DNA from 2 places in the Paenibacillus sp. 276b genome. Region 2 is predicted to be linked to the other one. Evidence: riboswitches for the same ligand, from Rfam matches in the RefSeq annotation. Region 2 holds a riboswitch; the other holds the start of a gene.
The links. Region 2 has a riboswitch for glycine ahead of gcvT (glycine cleavage system aminomethyltransferase GcvT). Riboswitches for the same ligand answer to the same signal wherever they lie in the genome.
Positions count from the first base shown of each region.

Region 1: it holds a riboswitch for glycine, as region 2 does, so the genes downstream of both, sdaAB (L-serine ammonia-lyase, iron-sulfur-dependent subunit beta) here and gcvT (glycine cleavage system aminomethyltransferase GcvT) in region 2, are expected to answer to the same signal.

Region 1 is NZ_FNRR01000005.1:144,544-160,340, reverse strand. Features, by position in the region: gene BLV50_RS22935 (ABC transporter ATP-binding protein) at 1-421, opposite strand, end outside; gene BLV50_RS22930 (HAMP domain-containing sensor histidine kinase) at 483-2,048, opposite strand; gene BLV50_RS22925 (response regulator transcription factor) at 2,045-2,728, opposite strand; gene BLV50_RS22920 (alpha-glycosidase) at 3,008-4,762, shown strand; gene BLV50_RS22915 (PadR family transcriptional regulator) at 4,910-5,422, opposite strand; gene BLV50_RS22910 (YhgE/Pip domain-containing protein) at 5,541-6,758, opposite strand; gene sdaAA (L-serine ammonia-lyase, iron-sulfur-dependent, subunit alpha) at 7,015-7,959, opposite strand; gene sdaAB (L-serine ammonia-lyase, iron-sulfur-dependent subunit beta) at 7,949-8,638, opposite strand; glycine riboswitch at 8,896-9,019, opposite strand; gene BLV50_RS22895 (MFS transporter) at 9,357-10,634, opposite strand; gene BLV50_RS22890 (phosphotransferase enzyme family protein) at 10,664-11,761, opposite strand; gene pstB (phosphate ABC transporter ATP-binding protein PstB) at 11,989-12,744, opposite strand; gene pstA (phosphate ABC transporter permease PstA) at 12,757-13,644, opposite strand; gene pstC (phosphate ABC transporter permease subunit PstC) at 13,647-14,555, opposite strand; gene BLV50_RS22870 (phosphate ABC transporter substrate-binding protein) at 14,698-15,621, opposite strand.
Region 2 is NZ_FNRR01000004.1:85,772-101,568, reverse strand. Features, by position in the region: gene BLV50_RS19670 (mannitol-1-phosphate 5-dehydrogenase) at 1-312, opposite strand, end outside; gene BLV50_RS19665 (PTS mannitol transporter subunit IIA) at 309-743, opposite strand; gene BLV50_RS19660 (BglG family transcription antiterminator) at 740-2,845, opposite strand; gene BLV50_RS19655 (PTS mannitol transporter subunit IIBC) at 2,845-4,311, opposite strand; gene gcvH (glycine cleavage system protein GcvH) at 4,875-5,264, opposite strand; glycine riboswitch at 5,612-5,734, shown strand; gene gcvT (glycine cleavage system aminomethyltransferase GcvT) at 6,036-7,172, shown strand; gene gcvPA (aminomethyl-transferring glycine dehydrogenase subunit GcvPA) at 7,169-8,524, shown strand; gene gcvPB (aminomethyl-transferring glycine dehydrogenase subunit GcvPB) at 8,620-10,107, shown strand; gene BLV50_RS19630 (hypothetical protein) at 10,252-11,031, opposite strand; gene BLV50_RS19625 (ABC transporter substrate-binding protein) at 11,031-12,011, opposite strand; gene BLV50_RS19620 (alpha/beta hydrolase family protein) at 12,038-13,207, opposite strand; gene BLV50_RS19615 (helix-turn-helix domain-containing protein) at 13,352-14,923, opposite strand; gene ptsP (phosphoenolpyruvate--protein phosphotransferase) at 15,179-15,797, opposite strand, start outside.

The DNA of each region.
Region 1 (15,797 bases), on a different contig from region 2:
GACGCTGTTTCATTCCAAGCGAGTAACCTTTCACGGAACGTTTGGCATCCCGAGTCAGGTCCACGATGGAAAGCACTTCGGCAATCCTTGATTTGGGTACATCCAATATCCGGCGCAAGGTTTCCAAATTTTCCACCGCGTTCAGATGTCCATAGTATGACGGATATTCAACCAACGAACCTACACGTCGCAGAATGTCCATACGATCCTTGCGGATATCCTTGTCGAATACACGGATGACACCTTTGGTTGGCTTGATTAAGCCAAGAAGCATACGAATAGTTGTTGTTTTGCCAGCGCCGTTGGGACCAAGGAAGCCATAAATGTCTCCCTTTTTAATATGCAGATCAAGTTCACGGACCGCCGCACGGTCCCGGTATGTTTTCCATAAGTTAGCGGTTTGAATAATGTTATCAGTCACTGTTTAATCACCTCGGATATCATCGTAACCTTCCAAGGTTAAAGCTGAAGTCGGCTGAAGTTTAAGTTTTGTTTAAAAAAAGGTACGGCCTTGATTTTCCAGCTCCTCCGCCGCTATAGAGGCATACCCGCAATCCATTCTCAGAGCTGTCTACCCTCTTCCGCAGCCCCATCTCACGAATCAGCAGATCCACGATGGATAACCCCAGGCCTGTTCCCTTGGTATCCGAATCTTCCTGCAATCCTGGGCCCCTATCCTGAATAACAAGAGCCTTCTCCCCATGGATCTGTTCTGTCGATATGCCAATATATTTTCCACTCGCTGCATGACGGATGACATTCTGAAACAGGTTATCGAGAACACGACGTAATCCCTGCTCATCCACCTGCCAGATCAACGGTTCTTCCGGCAGATCGATATCAATCTCAAACTGCTCTTTTTCCCAAACGGGATACCAGGCCGCTGCCGTTTCTCTGACGATTCGCAGGACGTCCTTCTGTTCCAGCTTCAATGTATATTTTCCGCTGGTGAGCAGGTTGTACGATAACATGTTATCGATCAATCCGCTCAAATCATCCATCTTGGCTTCCATACGACGCAATGAAGTATCCGCAGCCGTGCTTAGTGGTTCTTTGTGAAGGGAATGCATATGTCCACGGATGACGGTCAGCGGTGTACGCAGATCATGCGACAATCCCGCGACAAGACGTTTGCGAAGCTGCTCTTCCTCCCGCTCCCGGTGACGGCTGTCTGTCAACTGATGCACCATTTCGTTGAACGATTCCTCCAGATGTCCAATCTCATCCGATCTGCGAATCTCCACAGGAAGGGGAATGCCTTCCTTACCCGGAGTGATCATCGCCGTCTGGAGCCGGATGAGCCGCTTGCGAATTCGCGCAAAGAACAGGATCGACATGATGATAAATAACAGGAAGATGATCATCATCAATCCACCCAAATACAAAAGTTCCATAGGCCAGTTGTTCTGTGGCTTTTGCAAAAGATACCTTGGAACCTCAATCACCATAAACCCTTGTCCCTTGTCTTCACTATCTCCACCCACAAAAGAAACAACCGTTAGCGGATCACGATAGGAGGCTTCCTTCATAAATTCCAGGGAGCTGTTTGCATTCCATATCGAAGGAATCCGGGTCTCTGTATTTGGATGATCCAACGTCCATTTCAATGTCGTCATTGTTGTTCCATCCACGGTGGACTCCGATACATCAACGTCCTCTCCAGCGAGAATAAATGCCGTTTCACCGTTTTGGTCCACACGGTACATCGAAGATTTGGGATATTTACGATGCAGCTGTTCCATACGTTGATTGATTTTTTCAGATGTCGCCCCATCCAGCTTCTCGGATTCCCGGGTCCACAGGTTGCTAATTTTCGTGCTATCGCCATAAGGTGCCGTATTGTCTTTATTTGTATTGTTCACCACCACCACATAGATAATGGATGTAATGGGGAGAACGACCGGCACAAACAAAACCGCTGCCAAGATCAGGAGAATATATCGGGACATCAAGGTCCGTCCAAAACGCATTTTCCGTTTGCCTGGAAGACTACGTTTCACTCCCCTATTCCTATCGGATGGATCACGCATCGTCGCTTTTCTTCTCATGGCTTCTTCACACGATACCCAACACCACGAACGGTTTGAATGATGGTTGGGTTCGCCGGATCACGCTCCAGCTTCTCGCGCAGATGCCGGATATGTACCATTAATGTCTTGTCCCCGTCCAGATAAGGCTCGTTCCAAACGGCTTCGTAGATCTGTTCCTTGGTTCGAATCATGCCCATATGCCTGAGCAGGTAGGCGAAGATATGAAACTGTTTGCCCGATAAAATAATTTCTTCCTCTGTCTCCTCATTCACGATCCGGTGATCCTTCTCGTAGATGGACAAGTGGTCCAGTTTTACCACGGTATCGGCCGAGATCGCTGTCCCTGCCTTCCGAAGCTGGACTTCAATCCGTGCGGCAAGTTCATCGGGATGGAATGGCTTGGTTACATAATCATCGGCAAAATCAAGCCCATGCAGCTTGTCGTCAATGGACGTTCTAGCCGAGAGCATGACAATGGGCACTTCAGGATGTTCCTTTTTGAGTCGCTGTCCTACCGTAAATCCATCCAGTCCCGGCAGCATGACATCCAGAATAACCAACGAGCAGCCCCCGGCAGCTTCAGCCGCACCTTCACCACTTCCGAGCCATACCACCTCATATCCACGCTCCTCCAAGTCGGCCCTAACCCATGTGGCAATTTCCGTATCGTCTTCAATGTATAACAGTTTCGTTTTCATGCGCGTATTCGTTTCCTTTCTGTACCCTTTGGGTTAATTATATATTTGAAACATAATGAAGTATCTTGTTTATATAAAATGTACGAATGATGATCACACGACCATGGATATCCTTTTATTTTAAATTATACCTTAATCATCCGCTTCGCATAATTCATGCAGAGATTGAGAGGTTGATTCAACAACATAAGCATGTGGCATTCATCCCGAGATTGATTTGCATCGAATGCAGCTACTTGCTCACATACTACGTGTGTATACGACGGGAGGAGATTCAACATGCTGCTGGAAGCCATCTATCATCAACCAAAACGGAACTGGGCCTACGCCTACGATAAGGATACCATTCGTCTGCGTTTGCGTGCCAAAAAGAATGATCTCACCGAGGTACATGCCCTGACTGGGGACAAATACGCCTGGGATCGCACCAAAGAGCTGGTTCCTTTAACCAAATATACATCCGATTCCATGTTCGATTATTATGAGGGACAAGTAAAGCCTCCGTATCATCGACTGAAGTATTCCTTCCTGCTGAAAAGCGGCACAGAACAGATCTGGATGACCGAAACGGATTTCCAAACGCATGAACCCGACGATCCTCGTCACATGTTCCAGTTTCCGTACATCCATCCCGGAGCTGTATTTACACCGCCTGCATGGGTGAAGGATGCGATCTTCTATCAGATCTTCCCTGAACGATTCGCAAATGGCAACCCCGACCTTGATCCAGAAAAAGTGGAACCCTGGGGGGGTGAGCCGACCCCGTTTAACTTCTTCGGCGGTGATCTCCAGGGCGTCATCGACCATCTGGATTACCTTGAAGAGTTGGGCATTAACGCCATTTATTTCACACCAATCTTCGAGGCGACGACCAATCACAAATACGATACCGAAGATTATTTGCGAGTAGATCGGCATTTTGGTGATGCAGATACAGCCAAACGGCTTGTTGAGCTGTGCCATGCACGCGGAATCCGGGTGCTATTGGATGCGGTGTTCAATCATTCTGGGAAGACTTTTGCGCCGTTTGTGGATGTGCAGAAGAACGGGGAGAAGTCCAAATATAAGGACTGGTTCCATGTGCATGAATTCCCGCTGGACGTGAAGGATGGCATTCCTACGTATGAAACATTCGGATTCGAAGCCCACATGCCGAAGCTTAACACGGAAAATCCCGAGGTGAAGGCGTATTTGCTGGAGGTCGCCGAATACTGGATCAAGGAAGTGGGCACCGACGGCTGGCGGCTGGATGTCGCGGATGAAGTGGATAATGCGTTCTGGCGCGACTTCCGCCGTGTAGTGAAGGCTGCGAATCCGGATGCCTATATCCTGGGTGAGGTATGGAATGAGTCCTCCTCCTGGCTGCAAGGTGATCAGTTCGATGCCTCTATGAACTATCCATTTACGGAAGCCGTAAATCGTTTTTTTGTAAAAGATGCCATGCACGCCGAACAGTTCGCGAACTCGATCGGTCGACAACTGTCCCGCTATGCGCTGCAAGCCAGCGAAGTGGCGTTCAATCTGCTTGATAGCCACGATACACCACGGCTGCTCACCTTATGTGAGGGTGACCAGCGGAAGATGAAACTGGCCGCGTTGTTCCAATTCAGCTATATGGGTGCCCCGTGCATCTATTACGGGGATGAGATTGGGCTGGACGGCGATCATGATCCCGGCTGTCGGAAATGTATGGAGTGGGATGAGACGAAGCAGGATCGCGAGCTGTTCACCTTTTATCAGAAGCTAATCGCACTTCGCCATGCCCATCCTGCCCTGCGTGCAGAAGGCAGCATTCGATTCCTGCAGGCCCGTGAAGGCGGAAGCCAGCTTGTGATGGAACGACAGGATGAGGAGGAGCGCATTCTGATCCTTTTCAATCGTTCGGAAGAAACAGCTATCGTGGAGCTCGAAGCGGGTGCCGGGGAATGGACGGAGTTATTTGGCGAGAATTATCGTACAGCCAAGGAAGAGGGAATTCTGGCCGTTGAGCTGCCAGCATATGGATATGCTGTACTAAGTACAGATATCGCGTAACTTCTTCATATTGTTGTATCCTTGCAATTCCAACGCAGTGAAAGCAACGCCGGATAAGCGCTCACAGACCTGTTACTGATCTGTAGAGCGCTTTCTGCGTTATGGATGGATCGTCAATTGATTTAGTGACACGGATACTATAGAAAGCTACTGAGGCGCGGTCAGCTGTTCCTTGAGCAATCGGATGGTAGCCTCATATTGCACAAGCCCCACTTGCATACACAAACGCTGTGCAGGTGAGATCTGTTCGCCAAATTGCTTCATCTGGCGCTGCAGCTCGGCATACAGCAACTCTTTACGATTCAGCTCCGACCGGACCCACCCTGCGACAGTATCTTCATCCGCCAGCTCTCCGAAATACAGACGCATCAGAAAATCAGAACGGAACACCTCTGCTTCCAGTGGACTCATCAAATAGGTATTGAACTCCGCAGACCCTTCCGGTGTTAAGGTATACACATTTTTGTCAGGTTTCCCTTCTTGTCTAACGGATTCTTTGGTTAACAACCCTGACTTTTCCATCTTCGCAAGTGTGGGATAAATGGTGCCAAAGCTGGCATCGAAGAAAAATGAAAAATATTGTTCAAAGTATTGCTTGATCTCATATCCGGAACATGGCTGATTGTGCAGTATTCCGAGGATGACATGCTGCGTGTTCATCGGTGTACCGCTCCTTTCCAATTGCTCTTAACGTATCACATCCTCCCTTATACGTTCAACATCATCAGACGTTCACGGATTGGCTTATCCGGCAAAAGGGGGCTTATCGTTATCCATGTTATCCACGATCAGGTGAAGGCAGGTTTCCAGTCAGAGCGACAGGTGTCGCAGCAGTCTTGGACTCCAAAGGTATGCCGGATTGTGCAGGACCTGAGCGTTTAATCCATGTGCACACCGCTCCCAAAACCAACGTCGCCGCTCCAATCACTACCAGAAGCAGAACATCATGACTAATCCCATCTCCGCCAAGTACCAGATTCATCATACCCTCCACCGCGTAGGTTGCCGGCAGATAATGACCTATCTGTTGATAGAAGTCAGGCATGACATCGCGCGGAATGGTTGCGCCTGATGACAACATCAGCAGAGGCAACAAGGCACTGTTTAACCATGCTCCAGCATTTCCAAGCAGCAGCAAGCTCAATTGCGCCACGAATAGAAAAGATAAAGTAATCAACAACTGAAATAGCCATAACATCCACCATCCATCTGCTGATGATACTCCCATAACATGCATCATCCCCGCTCCAACAAGCGATACGATAAATGCAGCACCAACATTGATGATATTGCGCGCCCAAAAGCGTTCCCATTTCCCTGCCCTGCTACTGAGTTCACCAGAAACCTTTTGCAGATTCATGCCAAGCAGCATTGCACCTGTAAACGTAGCTGTCACAATCAACATTGGTACCATAGAAAAAGCAAAGTTATGAACTGGATTCAGTCGTTCCACTTCTGCCTCCACCCGGGAAGATAACCCCGCCGCCATCGTATTCGCCTGATCGGCAGCCATACCTGATTGATTCAGCACTCCCCGAATGCTGTTTTGCTGTACTTCACGGTTCAACGTCGCTGTAACTTGTGCGGACACGGTCTGCATCACACTTTTTACGGTAGCCACGTTGGATTCATTCATTACATACTTCACTGCCACCGGGCCCGACAAGTCTCCCGCCTGCTGCATGAAACCGGATGGAATCTCGATAATCATGTATACGTCCCGGTCCGTTAACATCTGTCTGGCTTCTTCCATAGTTGCCGAAGGTTTAATCGCGAAATGAAGCCCCTCTGCAAGAGACTTTGCCACAGGCTCAGCCGCAGCCCCATCTTCATTTACGATGGTCACAGCAAGCTGATTCATCCGTGCATTTACCTGATCATATCCACTAAGCCAAATGGTATTAAAAAAAACCTGGAACAGTACGGCTGTAATTAACCCGACTACTGTAGCTCCATTTTTCAAAAACAGAAGACTCGTTTGAAAAACACTTTTCATGTTATCCATCTCCTTAATTTGTATAACTTATTCTCGATCTTATATATCGTGTTGATATATGACAATAAATAATATATCTAAACGATATATAAACGTCAATACCTTTTTATTTTTCTTTGTTGGAACAACAAAAAAGCCGATACGCTTCTTCACCAGGAAGAATTCGTATCGGCTTTTTTATCATAATGGGAGCAGATCATTACCGTTAATGATCAAGCTCCACGAATTAAATTCAGTTCATGTACGTTCATGCATGTTATGCCTTGGCTTCTGGTTCATTTTCAGCAGGAGACTCAGCTTCAATCTCAGGCTCCGCACGCTTCGCCTTCGGTTTAGCAAGCTTCTCCATCATTTTCCGTCCTGTCGGTGTTTGGGCAAGCCCACCTTGGGCCGTTTCACGGTGCCTGCTCGGCATCGCACTGCCCACTTCCAGCATGACATCAATGACTTCGTCAGACGGGATGGCACTTCGTACCCCGGCCAGCGCCATGTCGGCCGCAGCCAACGCAGTTACGGCACCCAGTCCGTTACGCACGATGCACGGAATTTCCACGAGGCCTGCGACGGGATCGCAGATAAGGCCTAATGTATTTTTTAACGCGAGGCCAACCGCATGAACCACTTGCTCCGGCGTCCCTCCACGCAGCTCCACCATGGCTCCAGCGGCCATACCGATGGCAGAACCCACTTCAGCCTGACAGCCACCCTCGGCACCGGAGATAAATGAATTGTTGGCAATGACATAACCAATCGCTCCCGCACAGAACAGACCGTTCACCAGATGCTCGTCACTCCAGCCAAAACGCTCTTGGGAGCTTATAAACACACCCGGAATGATGCCGCAAGAACCGGCTGTTGGTGTGGCAACGATCCGGCCCATGGAGGCATTCACTTCCGATACACAAAGGGCATACGCCATGGCCAGTGCAGAAGCATCTCCAGAACAAGTCTCACCTTTACGAATGTACTCAGCCATTTTTTTGCCGTCTCCGCCAGTCAAACCGCTGCGTGATGTCGTATCTTCTGTCAGCCCTTTGTGTACAGCTTCCTTCATCACCTGATAGTAATCCGACATCTGCCGTACAACATCCGCTTCCGGGATATTCGTCTCCTGAACCTGCTCTTCGATCATCAGCTCGGCGATGGTTTTGGATTCTGCTGTACAGATGGTATTCAGTTCATGTAGATGTTTAAACCGCATCAGGCTCGACCCCTCTCTTCAAATCAATCACGCGAATGTCCAGCATATGATCCAGTGACCGCAGACGGTTCAACATCTCAGGATTCGGCACACCATCCATCTCCATCGCTGTTAATGCTTCACCATCCCGGGCTTTCCGATCCACTTGCATGTACCCGATGTTCACCCCGGACGAACTGATGGTGGAGGTTACGGAAGCGAGCACTCCTGCTTTGTCCGAATGGCGCAGTACAAGTGTGGGAAACTCTCCGCTGATCTGTACACGAAAATCATTCAATGCATGCACCGATACACTACCTCCGCCAATGGAAGCACCAATTAGTGAGCATTGACGGTCTCCATGCCACAGTTCAATCTTGACCGTATTCGGATGAGGAGCAGGCAGGCCGCTTGTAAAAAACTCTACCTCCATACCCGCTTCCTCTGCATATTGTTCTGCATCCGGTATACGTGGATCATCAGTCACATAATCAAGCAGGCCACCGATTAACGCAAGATCCGTACCATGCCCCTGATACGTATCGGCGAACGAGCCATACAGTGTTAATCGAGCGCGTTCAGGCGTGCATCCCAGCCACTGACGGGCAATTCGCCCCAATCTTGCCGCTCCAGCCGTATGTGAACTTGATGGACCTGTCATGGACGGACCAATAATTGAAAAAACGTCTTTAAAACGCATCGCAAACCCTCCATTTATAATCGTCATTTTCATCCAGACGTACACCCATAATGTTCCTTTATTACTGAATGATGACATGAGAAAAGGACAGAAGAAGGCCCTAGGCCCTCTCTCTGTCCTCGATACCTGAGAGTTTCATGATAAGCAGCGCGGCGGATCGATGCATTCCTGTATTCACAGGTGAAGTCACCCTGCACACCGTGCTGCTTGACCATATACCCCTTGGGTGGCGCAGTTCGCGCACTCTCCAGAGTTGCGTCCAACGATGGTACATTTACCTGAGAGATTAACTGCTGCGCCGGGTGCGTAGCAGCTTGCTCCTTCGGTGCCCGACAGCTGCCATTTTACTCGACAAGCTCAGGTCTCTCCCGCTCGCTATCATTCGCTGTATGGAACCATTCTGATCTTGTACCAGAACGATAATTGAAGTTTTTAATACTTTCTCATTAAGATTAATCGACCGGAAGATCAGTGTCAACAAACTTAACGATTTCTTTGCGAATATTTGCTTTTTACCATTTTATACACAAGATAACCGAATAAACTGTAAACTTTCATCACATGAATGTGTTAATGCGTTTCATCTCGAAAGCGTATACATTGTTCATTTTCTATTAGTGACTATCAGTGTTTAATACTATTTATGTTATGTTCCACAGAACGGTTTGGGTATTCAGGCAACCTTTATTCTGTACTAGAATTGCCGTATTTCTGCCTGTCACCCCACCATCGCCTTGGGCTTCGATGGTTCATCGTAATACCTGCTTCGGGAAGGAAGCATACTCGTCACCCACAATCCCAACGCAGCCAGCAGCATAACCCCGGATACAACTGTATATACCATACGAAGTGACAACTGCTCTGCCACTACGCCTGCAATCAAAATGGAAGCCACCTGTAGCATACTTAACACTAGTCCAAGTACACTGCTCATTCGCCCCATCAGATCGACAGGGATATTATTTTGATAAAAGGTAACCAGGCCCGTATTCGCCAGTGCGGAGCACAGACCGAGCAGAATAAAGGCAACCGCCGCCAGCTCAAACGAGAATGAACGGGAGAACAGAAAATAACCCAGCGCGACCAGAAGTACACCGCCACCCATCATGTGACGGATCGGCAAATGTTTGGCGAACATCCAAACCAGCATGGAACCTGCCAAATAACCGATTCCGGTGATACTCATTAATGCTCCGTACTGTGATTCAGGCAGGTTCATCACCTGACGGATAAACACCACTTCCTGAGCATCCAGCGACATGCCGACCATCAGAATAATCTGGAACAGGGCATATATACCGACCACGTAGCCCGACTTTCGGCTGAAGCTCAGTACAGCTCTCCAATCCTGGACAATCATCCGAGGTGTCAGTCTGCTTCCCGTCCCTATATTCTGTTCTCCAATGCCCAGTTTGGGAAGAAACATTAGAATCAACGCAGAAGCAGCAAAGGAAACCGCATTGGCATAAATGGCTGCCGCCGGAGATAAATAAATTAGCATCACTCCTGCAACTGCTGGGCCGGTAATGAATGCCCCTGAGCTGATCAGGGCTTGTAGGGAATTGAAGCGCTTGCGCCGTTCAGCAGGTACCAATCGGGTAATGTATACCTGAGAGGAAGGGACAAATATAGATGAAGACATGCTGATCAGAAACATCACTGCGTACATCATCCATAGGCTGGACATCAGTGGGAGCGCCGCCACCAACAATGCCCGTAGCATATCAGCACCAATCATCAGCTGTCGCTGATCATAACGATCAATCAGGCTGCCTGACCAAAACTTAGTGCACACCGAAGCAATCGGCGAGATAATCCACAACCCTGCGACTGCCGCTGGAGACTGTGTCATATTCAATACCATCAGGTTAATCGCCACAATATATATGAAATCACCTAGATTGGATATGCCCACTCCGCTAAGCAGCAATCCGGCATGCTTCCAGCCACCAGACTGCCCCTTCGATGCAACTCTCTTTGCACGAATGTTCTTCATAGCGCTACCCACCCACTAGAAATCACAAATTATAACTCATAGAAAATACTCTCGTTCTGTACATATGGTTTGCAAAATTTGCTGCATATAAGAGGCATTCGCTCTTTCATCCATTCGTACCTGGACTCATTCTCCATCTGAAATGCAAAATAGCCGAACGTAAAGATCAGCATGAATCCTTCCATTAACCGAATATCACGCTTCGTCAGTGGTCCTGTCTGCTCCGTATATCCCGATAGGAAGACATCCCGTTCCTCCCGATTGAAAATCGTAGCCGCACCTCCGGCATCAAAGAGATAGTAGCCATAACCGTATAAACAAAAATCAATCATCGAAATGCCCAGATCCGTCACTAGCAGATTGCCGCGGGTGATGTCCCCGTGAATCACTCCCCATGTTTCGGCATTGTGCGGATACGCTTCGACTTGCCTGTTAATGTTCTCAAACGTCTTGCGAATCAGATCAAAATCTTCAGGAGTAAAGATGCCACGTCTAACGCCTTCCTCCAATTGCTCCAGCATGACCAGATTCTCTTTGATCGAGCCATAGGCTGGTCTTACTTCTGTATGCTCCAAGGTAGGGCTGTCGCTATCGGTATACATCTCTGCGATGATCGCCTTATCAGCATGCTGATCACGGTCATTCATCTGCTGTCCGCTTTCAGACACCTGTGAACCCTCAAGTGGCTTGGGAGTTTCCTTTGGTCGTCGTCCATATTGATGCAATATCTGCAACTGTACACCCAAATCATGAATCTGCGCTGTTGTCAGACGTTCTCCCTGCTTAATATCCCTGCCCTCAATCCATTCCAGAACAGTACAACAGATCTCTTCTCCTGCTTCGTCCAAATAGACAGTGACCCACTCATTCAATGTATTGCGTACAGGAGTCTGCACCCGCAATGGTCTGGTAGCCCGTAATTCATAAAGTAGATTCATCTCCGCTTCAAGTGCAGGTCGTGTATGCTGGATACCCGTCATGCTTGCAAAAGCGGCTTTATGTATACGCAATAGGTACTTCTCTCCGGTTGATTCATCAACCACCTGATACGTTAGATTTTCATTATGTCGGATAAAGGAAATTGCAGGCTTTTCTATGGAATAATGCGAGATAATTTCAGTTGCCATGGTGTCATGGGCAATCTTATGGGTAGTTATGATCCACATCTCCTTCTCTTATCAAATTAAAGGTGGTGCTCACAAATATCGTAGCATGATTGTTTTTATTTTGGCAAACTATTCCATATGTAGAATGATGTAAAAAAGCATAACCCTCGAACGACCTCGCCCGAGTGTTATGCTTCCTTCTATCTCTATAAATCTATCTCGATCTCATACTCCATCCAATTTAACAGTTAACCGAAACGTCCCATAATATATTCTTGAGTCAGACGATTGTCCGGGTTGGTGAAAATATGTTCCGTATCCCCGTGCTCAATCATGCTTCCCAGATAAAAATAAGCTGTATAATCCGAGATGCGTGCCGCCTGCTGCATATTATGGGTAACAATCACGATCCGCAGCTCCTTCTTGAGCTCCGAGATCAACTCCTCCACCTTACCCGTTGATACCGGGTCAAGCGCAGATGCCGGCTCATCGAGCAGCAAAATCTGCGGATCAACCGACAACGCGCGGGCGATACAGAGCCGCTGCTGTTGCCCACCCGAAAGGGCCAGGGCAGATTCATTCAGTCTGTCCTTCACTTCGTCCCAGAGCGCAGCGCGACGCAAGCTTTTTTCCACAATTTCATCCAATGCCTTCTTGTTCTTAATACCGCGGTAGCGGGGGCCAAACGCGATATTGTTGTAGATAGACTTGTGGAAAGGGTTCGGCTTCTGCCACACCATGCCGATCTTCTGACGGAGTTTGATTACATCTGTGCCCGGCTCATTCAGATCATTGCCATCCATCCAGATATGTCCCTCGGTGCGGGAACCGGCAATCTCGTCGTTCATTCGGTTGAGCGACCGCAGGAACGTGGATTTACCACAGCCGGATGGTCCAATGAGTGCCGTTACACTGGCTTCGGGAAAAGTCAGGCTGATCTGCTTAACTGCCTGAAAATGCCCATAATATATGCTTAACTGTTCCGTACCAAAAGGTATGGCCATGTTGGTTCCTCCTTATTTCGAAGCTGTCATGCGGCGGTAAACCACCCGACCGATCCAGCGTGCACTCAGATTGAACGCCAGTACGAGAAGTACAAGCACGGCTGAAGCGCCAGCTGCTACTTCTTTGGAATCCGGGCCAATGCCTTCACTGTTTACTTTCCAGATGTGCACGGCCAGCGTCTCTGCCGGACGCAATGGATTGATTGGCGATCTTGGACTCGTTGGATTCCAGTCCGTGAAGTCCAGCGGTGGACTACTCATACCCGCTGTGAACATCAGGGCTGCTGCTTCACCGAAGATCCGGCCCGATGCCAGGATCGTACCCGTGATTAAGCTAGGCAATGCCACAGGCAGCAGGATGGAGGTAATAATTTTCCATTTGGACAATCCGAGTGCAAGACCCGCTTCCTTCTGCTCTTTCGGAACGGCCCGGAACGCTTGCTCCGTTGTCCGCACCATGAGTGGAAGATTGAATATAGCCAAGGCCATCGCACCCGATAATAAGGAGAATCCAAGACCAAATGTATTAACAATTAACAAGAGTCCGAACAAACCAATAACGATAGATGGGAACGAGGATAACACTTCGACAACGAGTCGAATAAAACTTGTGATCCGGCCAGGCTTGGCGTACTCAGCCATATAAATACCGCCGCCCCATCCGAGCGGAATCGTAATAATCAAGGTCAGAACAAGCAGGAATATCGAGTTGAATAATTGCGGTCCAATCCCGCCTCCACCTTTTAGCAGCTGTGGTGCACTGGTCAGGAAGTGCCAGTTAATCTGCCCAATCCCACGTACCAGAATGAAGCCAAGCAAACCGAGCAAGAGAACAACAATGAACAGCGCCAGAACAACGATAACGGATGTGGCAACTTTATCTACCGTTTTAGCCTTCATTTTCATACCCGGTTCCTCCTTTCAAGCAGGCGAACCAGAATGACGAAGACAAAGGTCATCACCAGCAGGACAAGCGCCATACTCCACAGTGCATTATTATGAACAGATCCCATCGTGGTGTTACCCATACTCAGGGTGATTACACTCGTTAACGTTGAAGCCGATTCGAGCAGTGATGTCGGTACATGTGGTGCATTCCCGATGACCATCTGTACGGCAAGAGCTTCACCAAATGCGCGTGCCATACCAAGTACAATCCCTGTCAGCAAAGCTGGAAGAACCGTCGGGATAATGACACGGTAGATCGTTTGCCAGCGTGTTGCCCCCAGTGCGTAGGACGATTCACGCAGACCTTTCGGCAGTGCTGACAGTGCATCTGCCATAATACTTGTTACGGTAGGCAAAATCATAACAGACAGAACCAAACATCCGGCTGCAATCCCGACGCCGGCTCCGCCAAACATGCTACGCAATAAAGGAACGATAACACTGAGACCGATAAACCCGTACACAACGGAAGGAATACCGGACAGCAGCTCAATCGCAGGTTGCAATATCTTTTTACCTTTACCTGGTACAATCTCGGTCATGAAGAGCGCTGCACACAAGCTAAGTGGACTTGCAATCAGAGCTGCAAGCAATGTTGTTATGAATGAACCGGTAATGAACGGCAACGCTCCATAGGCAGCAGGTTCTCCCGTTGGATTCCACGTTTTTCCGGTTAAAAATTCGCGCATACTCACGCCATCCTGGAAAAAGGTAGACAAGCCTTTGGACGCTACAAAATAAACGATGGAAAACATGACAACGATCAGGAAAACGACACAAATCGACGTATAGATCCGTCCCGTCCACTCTTCCCAATAATGCTTTTCTCTCAAGGGCCGGCGCGGTTTCAACTTGTTGTTCATTACCGTTCCCCCTTCGGTCTGTTCCATAACAACCATCCTTCTATAGTAGAATTCATGCAAAATATGGGATTAATCCAGAGCAAACCGCGCAAAGAGGCAGGACCTGGGTCCGCCTCTCTCGCTGTATGCGCAAGTTCAAAGATTATTGAGTCACAGTGCCTGCTGCGTCACGTTTTACTTTCATGCCGGATACTGGGATGTAACCAAGCTCCGTCACGTCGTTTTGTTGAATTTCGTCACTCAGGATGTAGTCGAGGAATGCTTTTGTTGCTGCATCCGGGTCACCTTTGGTGTACATGTGCTCGTAAGCCCATACCGGATAAGTTCCTGCTTCTACGTTTTCAACCGTTGCTTCTACACCTTCGTATTTCAAAACTTGCAGGCTGTCATCCAGGTAGGACAGAGCCAAGTAACCAATTGCGCCCGGCGTTTCAGCTACGAGCTTTTTAACTGTACCAGAGGAATCTTCCTGAATAGAACCTTGGATATCTTCCACTTTTGTTCCCAGTGCAAAGTTCTCGAATGTTGCACGAGTACCGGAGCTGCTAGGACGGTTTACGATAACGATGGCTTGATCTTTACCGCCAACATCTTTCCAGTTTGTGATTTTACCAGAGAAAATGTCGATCAGTTGTTGCTTCGTCAAATCTTGTACACCTGCATCTTTGTTGCTTACTGGAGCGATGGCTACAACAGCCACTTGGTGATCTTTCAGTTCGCTTACTTTTGCTGCGTCATCGATTTTCTCTTCTGCAAATACGTCAGAGTTACCGATTGTAGCTTGTCCTTCGGATACTTGTGTCAAACCAGTACCACTACCGCCGCCTTGCACTTGTACCATCACGTTCTTATATTCATCAACTGCCATAAATTTTTGTCCAGCTTGCTCTACCAGAGGTTGCAGTGCTGTTGATCCAACAGCGAGAATGTTACCACTAAGTTCAGTAGCAGTTTCTCCTGTGGAATTATTGCTTCCCTCTGTACCAGCGTCATTTTTCGATCCGCATGCTGCGAGTACCAGTACGAACGTTAAGGTCATCAAAATGAACGGCAACTTTTTAAACATGTTTTGTTTTCCTCCCCCAAATTAGTGACGGCGATTTGCTTTTATTTTTGTTCACCATCAACTCTTTATTCATTGTAGTTGCGTTATGTCATCTCAAAATCAATGTTTTGTAAACGCAATGTTAAAAATGTTTACTGTGGATTGAAATACATCTGTGACAAATTGCGCTGAAGTGG
Region 2 (15,797 bases):
AAGTCCTTTGGCAATACCGGGAGCAATATGTTTCAGAATGTTCACACCCACTGCAGTTGTGATCAATTCAGCTTCTGCAACATTCTGAGCAACGGTATCCAGATTGGTTCCATCGATTGCACTCACACCGGTAACTTTCTCCAGGTCTTTGGCCTCGTTAGCCAGTTCAACCGTATACTCTCCACGCAGCTCTAGATCCTTAACCAGCTCCTGATTAACGTCGGAGAAAACAACATTGTAGCCTGCACGGGACAGAATCAAACCGATAAAGCCACGTCCAATATTACCTGCTCCAAAGTGAAGGGCCTTCATAGTTCCATTTCACTTTCCAAAATAGTGATGACTTCTTCAGCGGTTTGAGCATGACGCAAAGCTTCCATGTTCTCTTCCTCGGCGCAGATGACTGCGATGCTGGTCAGGATCTCCATATGTTCTCCACCTTGAGCGGCGATACCAATTACCATATACGCTTTTTCTTCCCCAAAATCAACACCTTGCGGGAACTGAATGACGGAAATGCCTGTGGACAGGATGAATGATTTGGATTCCTTCGTGCCGTGTGGAATCGCAAGTCCGTTGCCGACATACGTGGAGACAATCTCTTCACGCTCCAGCATTTTGTCGATGTATTCAGCGGTGATATGTCCCGCGTCTTTCAAAATTTGACCTGCCATACGAATCGCTTCGTATTTGTCCTGAGCCGTTGCATTCATGATGACTTTATCTTTAGTTAACACACTCATGTTTGAATACCTCCAATTTCGGTTTTGCTGCGGTAAAATCCCGCAAGTTCTTGGGACAAGTAATGAATAAGATCATCCCGGTTGCCTTTTTCAAGTAATGCAATCATTTCTTCCTGCAACAATAGCGCACTGATTTCACTCAGTACCTCCAAACTTTCCTTCGATAACTGTCTGGGTCCAAGCATCAAGAGCACATGGCTGACACCTGCCGGGTCTTCCGGCGTGCGTAGAAGCGGCTCTGTCAATTGGAACAGCGTAATTGAAGGACTGTGAATGCCATCACTGCGTGTATGAAACAGAGCGAGGGAAGTTCCGGGAATCTTCTGACTTCCAACAGCTTCACGCTCCTCCAGCAGCCTGGCAATCTCATCTGGATTATTCAATACACCGGATTGATGCAAAACGCTGCACATGGCGTAAGCCGTTTCTAAAAATCCGATCTCCTGATTATCCAGCGGGAACACCTGAAACTTGCCGATTATCTGTACGATTTCAATCAGGGTCGCTTCCAGTCCAACCGGATCGGAAATTCGTCCTATTGTCCTTGAGTCTGCTTCAGGTGGGGGACTATGTTCCCGCTGAAGCGTCGTTGTCCTGATGAAGTGTCTTAAACGTTCACTTTCTTCTGCCGTCAGCAGTGGGCTCACCTTGTAGTATTGATGTTTATCCATCGGCAGATCCACAGTAGAGAGAACCAAATCATATTCCGTCTTCGGTATACGTGCGGCTTCATACCAGGACACGCTGTCCACAATCCGAATTTCGGGAATTTCCTTGGACAGACGGCTCGATAACATCCGTGAAGATCCGATCCCACTCGTACAGACGACGACAGCCCTGATTTCACGCTTCAACACCCGCAGCCGTTCAATGGAAGCACCGAAGTGCATTACCAAAAATCCGATCTCCTCATCCGGCACATCCGTATTGGGCCAAGCCTCTCGCACGGCTTTCTTTACATCCTCAAACAGTGATTCATAATCCTTGCGGATCTGCTGAAGCAACGGATTACGGATAAGCTGCCGCCCATCCATACGTTCCAGCACCGGCTCCATATGGGCAATCAGACCTTCACGAAGCAGACGATCCTCATGGAACGAATAATGAGTTTTCTCCTGCATCCGATCTGTAAGGGAACGAACCATGTCGAGTAAGACCAGATCGTCTATGGGCAGCAGACGCGAGGAATGAATCGATTGCTCGATTTCAACTAGCAGCCCGTGAAAATAAGCCTGCTCCTCGCCCACAAACTCCAGCCCAAGCTGGGCAGATAGAACGCCGCACAACCGTGAAGCCAAATATTCCGGCACCTTCCGCTCATCTTGCAGTGGATTTCCAACGTCATTTTTGTCCTGTTGTGTGCCCCGGCCTATGCCAAAACCTTTGCGAATCCGCACAACGGCTACAGACAATTGGATCAGCAGCTTCATGTATTGACGTTCCGGGATATTTTCCAACCACTCAATATCCGGCTGCCATAATGCATTTTCGACCGTAAGTACATCCTCATGCCCTATCATTTCCAGAAGTTTACTGTTTACTTTGGAAACTCCCTGCTCCGCTTGTCTACCGAATAAATCGGATTCATCCAGATATTCAAGAGCGAGCGCGGAAATAGCCATGCGATGAGCGAGCTCGCTTCCATTGATCTTGACCCCATATCCACGTCTGCGAACCAGCTTCAAGCCAGCCAGCTGAATGCGTGGTTCCAGATCGTCCAGATCATTGCTTGCCGTAGACACGGTTACCTTCAGATCTGTGGCCAATGCAAGCAGCTTCACAGGCTCGGATTCATCCAGCAAAATACAAAGCATGAAGAGTTTACGCTCTTCGGGCGTAAACTCCACATATTCGTTAAGCTCAAGTTGTTGACGCAATACGGCCAAATCATCGGAACCGGGATCAATTCGAACCCCGGTTCCCGATTTTTTTTCCAATCTCATGCCAAGGGGCTCAAGCCATTGTTCAATCATCTGCAACTCTCGATGTACGGTACGAGTGCTTACTTTGACCACAACAGCTATATCGCCAGCAGTTACCTCATGAGGATGCTCCAGCAGGAACTCCACGATCTCACGCTGTCTCCTTGTAATATTACTCATCAGGAGTCGGATTTGAGGCGCTCCACCAGTGCCTCATATTCAGGACTCTTCAGGAAGTTATCGATGGAAATATGCTCTGCATTTGGAGCCACGGATTTGGCCCGGTCAGTCAATGTTTTCTGTGTGATGACGATGTCGGCATCTTGTGGAATCTCACTGATCGCCGTGTTGGTTACAGCGACATCCACACCGGCTGCCTTCATTTTCTTCCGCAGAATCGAGGCACCCATGGCACTCGAACCCATACCTGCATCACAGGAGAATACAATTTTATTGATATCCGTTTTTACTGCCGAAGAAGCAATATCGGCTGCACGGTCAGCTTCACGATTGTCTTTATCAACGGTGAGGTTACCCGTTTTGCCCTGATTTTTCATATCTTTCATGCGGTTGGAAGCACTATCCAGATCTTCGTCATCCTTCTGTTTACCTGTTTTGAGCAGTATGGATGCCACGAGGAAGGAGATGACCGCAGCTACGGCTACCCCGGCAAACATGCCAAGATATCCACCCTTAGGCGTTAACAATGAGTAGGCAATGATACTTCCCGGTGACGGTGCAGATACCAAACCAGCTCCTGTCAGCATGAAGGTCAATGTACCCGCCACACCACCAGCCATCGCAGCCAGAATCAGTATCGGTCTCATCAGAATGTAAGGGAAATAAATCTCGTGAATCCCGCCAAAGAAATGAATGATTACAGCACCTGGAGCGGAAGATTTGGCTGATCCGCGACCGAAGAAGCAGTATGCCAGCAAAATGCCGAGTCCAGGTCCTGGGTTGGATTCAAGCATGAATAATACGGATTGCCCCAGTTCTCTTGCTTGATCCGTACCAATCGGTGTCAGAATCCCATGGTTGATGGCATTGTTCAGGAATAATACTTTTCCTGGCTCAATGATCAGGTTGACCAGCGGGAGAAGACCAGCATTCATCAAAGCTTCTACCCCAGCCGATAACACCTTGCTAATCGCTTCAACGAAAGGCCCGATGCCTTTAAGGGCTAGAAGGGCCAAAATCCCACCAATAATACCAGCGGAGAAGTTGTTAACCAGCATCTCAAACCCTGATTTAATTTTGCCATCGACAGCTTTGTCAAATTTCTTAATGACCCAAGCTCCCAATGGTCCGGCAATCATAGCGCCAAGGAACATTGGAATGTCACTGCCGACAATAACCCCGATGGTCATTATTGCACCGACTACACCACCACGTTGGCCGTGTACCATGGTACCGCCTGTGTAACCGATAAGCAAAGGCAGCAAATATTTGATCATTGGATCAACCAGCAATGCAAAATCTGCGTTAGGGAACCATCCTTTTGGAATGAACAATGCCGTAATCAAACCCCAGGCGATAAATGCACCCATGTTCGGCATAACCATACCACTCAGGAAACGTCCAAACTTCTGAACGCCGACCCGTATTCCTCCGCTTTTTTCGGACTTTGCGTCCACTGAACTCATATTGAAAACCCCCTCAACATATTAAACCTTAATTCCACTGAATTTTGACAACGATGATCCAGACGAACAAAGGTACAAATCTTCAATAAATCTTAATTTACAACCATATCGTAAATGAAAACGGTATCTTCTACAACGAAATGAAAACCTACTTCCGTCATGAACGTTGATGACAAGATTTAAATTTAAAGGATTGTCCCATGTTTGAACCTTGTATATGGAATGGAACCTGTTATTCCCTTTCATGTATCATACCCACGAAATGCCCCATTTTAATGACAAATGAAATTGTAAATTTATTCTATTTGAACGAGCTGTTTCTATCTCAATTAGAAATAATGATGAAACACGTTAATTGATATTCATTCCATCCCATTCGTCTGTTAACAACGAAAAAAGCGCAATTACCTCACCCTGTCCCAGGTGAGGCAATTGCGCCTAAGTATTCTCCGAATGAGCTGTATCACCATCCGGATCTATAATTAATCGATTCATTTTATTACGTTAAAGGACTTTTCCATCAAGCTGAAACTCCGTATCTAGCGGAAATTTGTACCTTAATATTATTCCGTATGTTTACGATACGCATCCGCGTTCATCAATGTGGAAAGTGCTGCTGTGAGGTCGCCCTCAACACGAATCTCGATCATCCAGCCTTCCTCATATGGGGAGTTGTTAACCAGCTCCGGGGAATCCTGCAATGCATCATTCACAGCAATAATCGTTCCACTGACAGGAGAAAACAAATCCGAAACGGTTTTGACGGATTCAATCGTTCCAATGCCGTCTTCCGCTTTTACATCCGATTCAAGGTCAGGCAATTCTACAAACACAATGTCACCCAGCTGATGCTGCGCGAACTCGGTAATGCCAATACGTACGGTATCCTCCCCTACGGTCTGCACCCATTCGTGCTCTTCACTGTACAGGAAATCACTTTTCAATTCGCTCATCGATATCCGCCTCGCTTTTCATTAATGAGTGCATGCGTTTCTTTGACCTTAACCTTTTTCCCAGAACATAGCGTATGATATTTTCGATTCAAATGTCAAGATACCTCACAATTTATTTGTTTTTCTTCCTTATATGCCTGTAACTCAAATGGACCCTCCCTACATATAATGGTGAATATTAGAAAAGTAAGCGCACTCTTTATAAATAGACGTACATTATAATGTTAATTAAAAATTTCATTCGGATTTTTTGTTCATATCTATGATATCGTTCTTGACATCAATAGACGATTCAGGCTTTAATGAGAGTAGTAAATGTGTTTAATTAGTCTATGCAATACCCGCGGATGAATGTAAAGGGAGAGATTACCCTTGACACCCGAATCAGGGTGTACATGCGGTAACGCCGAAGGAGTAAGCCACCGACAAGCGGAGGTGAATCTCTCAGGCAAAAGGACTTTTACGGGACGCAACTCTGGAGAGCATCTAATCGCCCTGTATGGGCGTTATGATCACCCAAGGGGAAACCTGCTGCATCATGCGGTGGGGTAACTCTCAGGTACCAAGGACAGAGCCTAAGAATACAGCGTGCTTCTGGCATGCCGATTCTTTGGCCTGTCCTTTTCCTTTTTCCCAAAAAAACGAAAACAGGTTATAGAGCGGCGCTGCCTATAGCGTCCTTACCTTACTTTTATAATAAAATATGATGCCAGATTCATTGATCCACGGTTATACACTCGGCCGGTTGACGGCCCATGACGAGGTGATTGGATGTCCGATTTGCTTAGAACCCCACTCTTTCCACTCTATCAGCAGTATGAAGGCGTACGATGCATTGATTTTGGTGGCTGGGAGCTCCCGGTACAATTCAGTGGAATTCAGAAAGAGCACGAAGCGGTGCGAGAACGTGCTGGATTATTTGATGTATCCCACATGGGCGAATTCACCGTACAAGGTGAACACGCAGAAGCTTTTTTACAGCACATGACCACTAATGATGTAACAACACTCGTTCCCGGGCAGGCCCAATACACGCTAATGTGTTATCCGGATGGCGGCGTGGTCGATGATCTGCTGATCTATAAACTGAAAGACCAGCATTATATGCTGGTGGTTAACGCCTCCAACATCGACAAGGACTGGGCATGGCTGCAACAGCACATGACGCCAGGCGTAACGATGACCAATGATTCGGATCAAACGGCGCTGCTTGCTCTGCAGGGTCCGCTGGCAGTGGATATTCTCAGAGCGGTGACAGACACCGATGTGTCTTCGATTGAGCCTTTCCGCTTTGTGGCAAATGCGAAGGTATGTGGCGTTTCATTGCTGTTATCCCGCACCGGATATACGGGTGAAGATGGCTTTGAGCTCTACGTTCCCGCGGAACAAGCTGCTGAGGTCTGGAACGGATTGATGCAAGCGGGAGAAGGTCACGGACTCGTTCCGACAGGACTGGGTGCCAGGGATACGCTGCGCTTTGAAGCCAAGCTGCCCCTGTATGGACAGGAATTGTCTGCAACCATCTCACCGCTGGAGGCTGGTGTAGGTATGTTTGTGAAGCTAAATGCAGGACCGTTTATCGGACATGAAGCCTTGTTGCAGCAAAAAAATGATGGGCCTGCCCGAAAGCTGGTCGGCATCGAAGTGCTGGAGCGCGGCATCCCTCGCCCTCATTATCCCATTTACGCCGAAGGCGTACAGATTGGTGAAGTAACCACAGGCACCCAGTCGCCTACGTTAAAACGTAATCTGGGGCTGGCCTTGATTGACAGCAAATATGCTGCACTGGGTACCCCGCTGGAGATTGAGATTCGTGGCAAGAAACTGAAAGCCGAGGTCGTGAAGACCCCTTTTCATAAACGGACACGTGCGCCAAAGACACCTACTCAAGGAGCTGATCAAGCATGAGCAAGCATCGCTACATTCCCATGACCGAGCAGGATCAGAGTGCCATGCTGGCAACCATCGGCGTGGAAACGATTGAGGATCTGTTCCATGACATTCCACAGGAGATTCGCTATCAGGGCGAACTGCCTGTTTCCTCCAAACTGGATGAATACGCACTGACACGTCATATGTCGAAGCAAGCGGCAGCGAATGCCAACTTCGAGACACACGCCAGTTTCCTGGGTGCAGGCATTTATGATCACCACGTTCCCTCCGTCATTAATCATGTCATTTCCCGTTCCGAGTTCTATACAGCCTATACACCCTATCAACCCGAGATCAGCCAAGGAGAATTGCAGGCGATTTTCGAGTTTCAATCCTACATCTGTGAGTTGACAGGCATGGCTGTAGCCAATGCCAGCATGTACGATGGTGCAACTGCATTTGCGGAAGCAGGCAATCTGGCCGCAGCGGCAACCCGCCGCAAACAGCTGATTGTGTCACGTACCGTGCACCCCGAATCCCGTCAGGTATTGCAAGCTTATGCTCACGGCCTCAATCTGGAGATTGTTGAGATTGGATATCAAAATGGTGTAACAGACTGGGATGCCCTGCAAGCCGCCGTGTCCGATGACACCGCAGCCGTCATGATTCAAAGCCCGAACTTCTTCGGCGCCGTGGAAAATGTAAAACAGGCCGCAGACCTTGCGCATGCGCACAAGAGCCTGCTCGTGGTCAGCGCCAACCCGCTATCGCTGGGTCTGCTGGAAGCCCCAGGCAAGCTGGGTGCTGACATCGTCGTTGGCGACGCGCAGCCCCTTGGCATCGCCGCTTCACTCGGCGGCCCAACATGCGGATACTTCGCCGTATCCCAGGCTCATATGCGCCGAATTCCTGGCCGAATTGTAGGCCAGACAACGGACCGCAATGGCAAGCGTGGTTTTGTACTCACGCTGCAAGCACGGGAACAGCATATCCGCCGTGAAAAGGCGACGTCCAACATCTGTTCCAACCAGGCGTTGCTCGCGCTGAGCGCCTCTGTATATATGTCCATTATGGGTAAACAAGGCATGATCGACGTTGCTGATTTGAATTTGCAAAAGAGCCATTATGCCCTTAACACGCTTACCGCAATTCCAGACGTCTCTCTTACGTTTACCGCACCTACGTTCAATGAGTTTGTTATCCAACTGCCTGAAGGAACAAATGTGGAACCGCTGCAACTGAAATTGCTCGATGTGGGTTTCATTGGCGGGTATGAACTTGGCCGTGATTATCCCGAGCTCGCTGGACATATGCTGATTGCGGTTACTGAACGACGCAGCAAGGAAGAGATCGACGAATTCGCACGTGTATTGGAGGGATCGCTGTGACTCAGGAAACGACAACAAAGACAACTACGACGACATCAGCACAAGGACAATCGGAAACGGTAACCTCTATCTCCACTTCGGGCCAACCTGAAACTATCACAACAGACACTAACCAGGCTGCCTCTCCAGCACCGGAGCAATCGTTGATTTTTGAACTCAGCAGTCCGGGTCGGGTCGCTTATTCGTTGCCTGAATGCGACGTTCCCCGTCAAGCTGTGGATTCCCTGATTCCCCGGGAAATGCTTCGGTCGGAAGCAGCAGCATTGCCTGAGGTTTTTGAAGTTGACGTCATTCGCCATTACACTGCCCTGTCTCGTCGTAATTTCGGGATAGATAACGGATTCTATCCGCTGGGCTCTTGTACGATGAAATATAATCCGAAGATTAATGAGGATGTGGCCCGTTACAACGGGTTCGCCAAAATTCATCCATATCAGCATGAATCCAGCATTCAAGGTGCACTTGAACTGCTCTACACGTTGCAAAATGACCTTGCCGGACTTACCGGGATGGACGCCGTTACGCTGCAACCGGCCGCTGGTGCACATGGCGAATGGACCGGGCTCATGATGATCCGTGCTTACCACGAAGGTCGTGGTGAACGGCGTACGAAAGTCATCGTACCCGATTCTTCTCATGGGACCAACCCGGCAAGTGCAACCGTAGCAGGTTTCGAAACGGTAACGATTCCTTCCCGCGCAGACGGTCTGGTAGATCTGGACGCACTTCGCGCAGCTGTTGGTTCGGACACCGCAGCGCTCATGCTGACTAACCCGAACACACTCGGACTCTTTGAAAAAGACATTCAGGAGATTGCCTCCATTGTGCATCAGGCAGGTGGCTTGCTGTACTACGATGGAGCCAACTCCAATGCCATTATGGGCATCACCCGACCTGGCGATATGGGCTTCGACGTGGTGCATCTGAATTTGCATAAAACGATGAGTACTCCGCACGGCGGAGGTGGACCTGGTGCCGGCCCGGTTGGTGTGAAGAGCCGCTTGATTCCATTTCTTCCGAAACCGATGGTCATCAAGAATGATGAGGGTATATATGCATTGGATCGCGAAGGTGATCAATCCATTGGCCGGGTCAAAGCTTACTATGGTAACTTCGGTATTCTGGTCCGCGCCTATGCCTACATTCGTACTTATGGACCTGAAGGCTTACGCCGGGTATCTGAATGTGCGGTGCTCAACGCCAACTACATGATGGCCCGTCTCGCACCTTACTACGAGATTCCGTATCCAGGCGTGTGCAAACATGAATTCGTTATGTCTGGCCGGGGGTTGAAACAGTATGGTGTACGTACACTGGATGTTGCCAAACGATTGCTTGATTTTGGGTATCACCCGCCAACCGTGTACTTCCCGCTGAACGTCGAGGAGTGCATCATGATCGAACCAACCGAAACCGAGAGCAAAGAAACCCTTGATGGGTTTGTCGATACGATGATTCGCATTGCCAAGGAAGCAGAAGAAACGCCTGAACTGGTACTCAATGCCCCTTACGGCACACCGGTTACCCGTCTGGATGAAACAACAGCAGCCCGTAAACCTGTACTGAACTGTGCTTGCAGTTAAAAGCTAACCTCTAATAAACTAATGAAAACATATTCAGTCGTTGATAATCATTAATAAATGCCAAAAACAGCCGCATTTTGCTTTCTGCGCGGCTGTTTTCTTTATTGCTTATTAACCTGTCAGCTTTATTTTATCTTCTCCGGTCTAGGGCTTCCAATTGGCCCGTTCCTTCTTGCCCAATCGCGGACAGGTGTAACAATAGGAGCGACCTTGTCGTAAATATTGCAAGCAACAGACGTTTTTGATCGCAAGTCTCTTCGTAGGCTCCAGCGGATGATCAATCATCCGAACCCTGACACGAAGCGGATTCTTGGCCAGACCAAATACATCAGCTTCCAGACCATTTTGCAGCACCAGTTCATCAGCGGCAAACTGACGCAAGAGAGCTTCATCGTCTTGATACGTATTATGAATATTCTCCCTGTAGTTTTGCAGAGCCGTTGGCAACTGCCCCCACAACATGCTGACATGCAACCCAGAAGCTTTGGACAAACACTCCATGAGGGGACGTGCAGTCTGACTGTAAAAACGTCTTAATTCTGCTTCAAGCCAGACCGTTCTTTCCTCCGAATCCTTCGGAGCGAGAGTGACATCCATGTTCTCAAGTTGAAAAGCAATTCGTGTATACCCGGTTTCCTTCATCAAATGTATACTCAGATTGGCTAGCGAAAAATTCGGAGCTGCATCATGGACGGATATGGTATATTGCAGCGCAGCTGCCACATCACCGAACCAACTGGTGAAATAGGCTGCGGCAACCGTTAGATCCTGTCCCTCGATTAACTGTTGATAGGCGGACAAAAAGCTTCTCATTGCCTCCGGATCAACAATAGATTCTCCACATAGCGATGCCACGGGTACACCATTCAGTTCCTGTACAAGATTAAAGTGCTTCCCCAGTTCCTCACGAATCCGGTCATTCATCATTCGCCGAACAAACGATTCAGGTCATCCAGCATGGAAGTAGCCGCATTGGGTCCATACCCGCCAAACCACGAATCTGAAGCCACCTGGAATACCTGATTATTTTTAACAGCCTTCATGTTTTTCCAAATCCCCAAGGTCTGCAGATTGTTATAGATCTCTTCATTATCATTGATAAGGATAATGTAATCCGGATCGATTTCTGGCAGCTTTTCATTAGACAATACTTCATAGCGACTTTCAGCGCTTGTCACGGGGAAAACAGCCGGTCTGGAGAAACCGAAATCATCATAAAGCCATTTGTAGTCCATGTCTCCGTAATACCGAATATCATTTCTTATCCGCAATACCATGAGTGTCTTACCCTCTGCTTTGGCGTGAACTTTTTGGATCGCCTCAGCTTTATGCGTTTCATAGGTTTTTATCACTTCTTCTGCCTTTTCGTTCAGACCAAAGGCCGCCGCGGTAGCTCGAAATGCCGTCTGCCAATCAGGTGCCACATATCCATTCTCAAGCATGGCCGTTGGAGCAATTTTGGCATAATTCTCGTATTGCTCTTTGCTGTTCGTATCCGTCACAATCAGATCTGGTCCAAGAGAGAGCATTTTCTCTACACTGACCTTACCTTGATCACCGATGATAGCCACATCATTCAAGAATGGCTTCAAATATAACGGAAAATCTTCGTTCTGTGATTTCACTGTAGCTTGTGGCGTCATGCCAAGTGCAATCAGGTGATCCGTCAAATATGTCACTGTGGAAGCGATATTTTCTGGCTTTTGTGGTAATGTCTGCTCACCATTTGTATCCTTAAATGTAAACGTGGCATCTTGGGACTCTTCCGAAGCCGCTTGTTCCTGTTTCGTCGGTTCTGCCTCAGACGAACCTGACTTCTCTTTGTTGCCACAGGCCACAATCAATAATAGCACCGCAAGCAAAACTGCTGTTAACGTGAAGTAGCGTTGATTTCGTTGTTTCATTTTCTACAGATCCCCTTATTCATTCGTTATTCTGTTATTTTGTCTTCTGCCGTTCTCTCATTTCTCATTACACGTGTGCTTGTGATCCAGCCCTTTTCATTTCTTAGATTCATAAAAAACGAACTTCCATGCTGTGGAAGACGTATGAGCGCTTTGCAGTTCGTTGTATCCAACGAAGCGGGGATGGACTCCCATCTTGCGGTTCTCCAATTGCGATCATCCACGCACCAATAAAGATTGGCCTCCAGGACAGGAAGGCATGAATCATACCGAACGACAAACCAACCGTCCTCGTGCTTCTCCTCACATATTTCAATAAGCGCAGGTTTCGCTTTAACGATACTGTCTGCAAAAGCGAAGACCTCCTCGCATGCCCATGCCTCCTTGTAAGAATGCCCGAGACCCGGATGAAGGCTTAGTCTGCTATGGTTGTTGTTTGGATGACACTCCAGATGCTGCTCAAAAGACTTGTTAAATATGGTCAACGGAAAATGGGTATCATTACTACCGTTAAGCCATAACATCGGCAAGCGGCTTTCCGACAGATAAGTGGATGGATCCCACAATAGACGAACACGTTCTGCCTCTACCTCCCGCATGGATGCAAAGCTAAGCCCATAATAGGAACCCGGTTCATGCAGATACCCACAGCCATAAACGGGCATGGCAAAAGAAAGCCTGGTGTCTAATCCCGCAACCAAACTTGTGATGATGCCCCCCCATGAAATTCCTGTTATACCTATGCTCTGCTTGTTTACACCCGGAAAAGAGCGGAGCAATGAATGAGCCAATATTACAGCGGCTGCGGCATGATACATCCATTGATCTTCAACAGGCTGTTCGTAATCTGCAAATACACCCTGTTTCTCAGGACCACTCCATGAATGTGAAGGCCATTCCATCCGTTCGGTGTGCTCCTCATCCCCGAATGGAACATGCCCTTCCAGATCCATGGCTATCGCAGCATACCCTCGTGCCATCCATTCTTTCACCCAACTGCTAAAAGCTGTTCCCGCCCCACCGTGAACCAAAATTACCGCGGGAACTTCCTCGTTAGGAGAGACCGGACGCGGGATGCCGCAGTAGGCAAATATGCGAGTAGCACGACCTTTATATGACACACCCTCATAGAAGCAAGCATGTACGCCGGTATGTTGATCTTCGGAAACCGGGTATAATCGAGGTGCTTTAAACAATTGCTCTAGATTCCAAGGCGGCTTTCCAGAAATGGAATGTCACCTCCTCTTTACACTGATAATGATTTTCTTTCTCAATACGTATCATATCATTCATTGCTTCAGCTAAACATGGATATATAAACGGAGTGAACTGGACTTTAGTCAGCCAAATAACCGCATAAAATAAGATAGCGCCCGATCATGCGACCAAGCTGAATACTCAAACAATTTTTCTGTCCCCACCTCGTACACATGTCCATGCCGAACCGCTGTCAAACGATGCCACTGCTCACTGGCCTGAAGTGCCTTCCATTCCCGAGCCGCCTGCTGTGTGGAATCTACCATGATAATCAGCATATCTGCGTCGTATTTTTCCAGAGCTTCTTTAGTCACCGATTCAAAAACATTGATGTCATCGAGACGATGCGTAGCTGCCAATCTAAAATCATCATAAAGGACCGCGCCAGCATTGCGTTTGCCATATATCCGATATTCCGAATCCGTGATACGCCATATGTTGACGGTAGCTCCACCGATGTTACGTCTTACTTTGCGGTAGACCGCTTCCGCCTTGCCATCATATTCTGACAGCCACACCTCCGCCTCTGCCCGATGCTCCATGACTTCTGCAATCATTCGAAGCTGCTCGCGCCAGTCTGCGGATAACCAAGGGATGGCAACTGTCGGCGCAATCTGCTCCAGCTCTTTTCGCGCCCGCTCGCCCAGAATGTCAGTGCAGAAAATAAGCTCCGGCTCCGACGCACGCAATCGATCCACATTTTCTTGCCAGATCTGCCCTTCCCCCAGCTCATAAGAATGTAGACGAGTCATTCGGTTGTATAATTCATGATTTGGATAAAAGGCAGCAGCTTTCGGAAGCAGGCCAAGTGCCAGTAAACTGCCCGAGATTGGATCAGAGACACTTGCGATACTATATCTGCGGCTTTTGACAAACGCATTAGGCGAAAGTCCCATCTTCTGTTTGAATCTGCGGCTAAAATAAAATTCATCTTCATAGCCGACTCGGACCGCGGTCTCTTTTACACCATCACCTGACAAAAGGAGCTCCTTGGCCCGTTTCATTCTGACATCCATCAGATAGGCCGTCGGGGTCTTTCCTGTATATTGCTGAAATGCCCACGAAAAATACCCTGGACTCAGGCCAGCAAGCTTGGACAATTCATCTCGTTTTAATTCATGATCCAGATGTTCATTCATATAATCGGCAACACGGGCAATCGCAGAAGCGGTAGACTCAACGCTTTCCGGCTTGGCCTCCGCTTGAACAAGTGAAGTCATCAAACCGTATAATGCGGCCTGTCTATTGAAGTGTTCCTCGTCACCAGCGACCTCCAGTTGAAGCAATCGATCACAAGAGAGCGCGAGTTGATGCGGATCTTTGCACCAAAACAAACCCTCCATGAAAGCATGGGTAGCGGTCATCTGCTGTTCTCCGCCATATTCGTATACTTCGAAACGGACCATACAGCCTTTTAACGCCTGCTCATCTGCCGCCAGCTTGAACCTCTGTCCAGGAGCCAGCAAATAGACTTCCCCTTCATTCAATCGGGATATGTGTTCGTTCGATACCAAAGTTCCTGAGCCACTTGTACAAAGAATAGCGAAGTGTTCCGCTGTCGCTGCATGAACAATTTCTCCATTCCAGGACACTTCAAACGAATCGATACTGCTATATTTAAGCATCTTGCCTGCCTTTTTTTCATTGACCTTCATGGTAGCCCTACTTTCTCCCTCAGCATGATGTCCATTGTTTGAATTGTTCGAATATCTTAATGATAATGATTTTCAACCAAGATACAAACGGAAAAATGTAACTTCTCAGCAGAATAGTGATATCGGCCCAAAACAAAAAAAGCCGGTATCTGCTGTAACAACAGATACCGGCAAAATCGCTGCAAGACTGCAGCTTTTTTATCGGAAAAAGAAACCCTTAAAATCGGGTGGAAACCCCGTAAAATTACATTACGCTTAAATGCTTTGAACCAATTCAACGACTTGTTCAGCCGTTTGCATATCCAGTGCTTTGGCAGCAAGTTCTTGCATGTCTGCACGGGACAGCTTGGTGATCTGACTGCGAGCTGGCAGAATAGATGTTGCGCTCATGCTGAACTCATCCAGTCCGAGACCAAGTAGCAATGGAATTGCTGTTTCGTCTCCGGCCATCTCACCACACATGCCAACCCATTTGCCTTCACGATGCGCTGCATCGATAACCATTTTAACCAAACGTAAAATGGCTGGGTTGTAAGGTTGGTACAGATATGCCACTCGTTCGTTCATTCGGTCAGCAGCCATCGTGTATTGAATCAGATCGTTCGTTCCGATACTGAAGAAATCCACTTCTTTGGCAAATTGATCCGCCAGAACTGCAGTCGAAGGAATTTCGACCATGATTCCGAGTTGAATGCTGTCAGAAACAGCAATACCTTCAGCAACCAGCTTCTCTTTCTCTTCGAGCAAGACAGCTTTCGCTTCACGGAATTCACCAAGTGTTGCGATCATAGGGAACATGACACGCAGGTTACCATGTACGCTTGCACGCAGCAATGCACGCAATTGAGTACGGAAAATGTCCAGACGGTCCAGA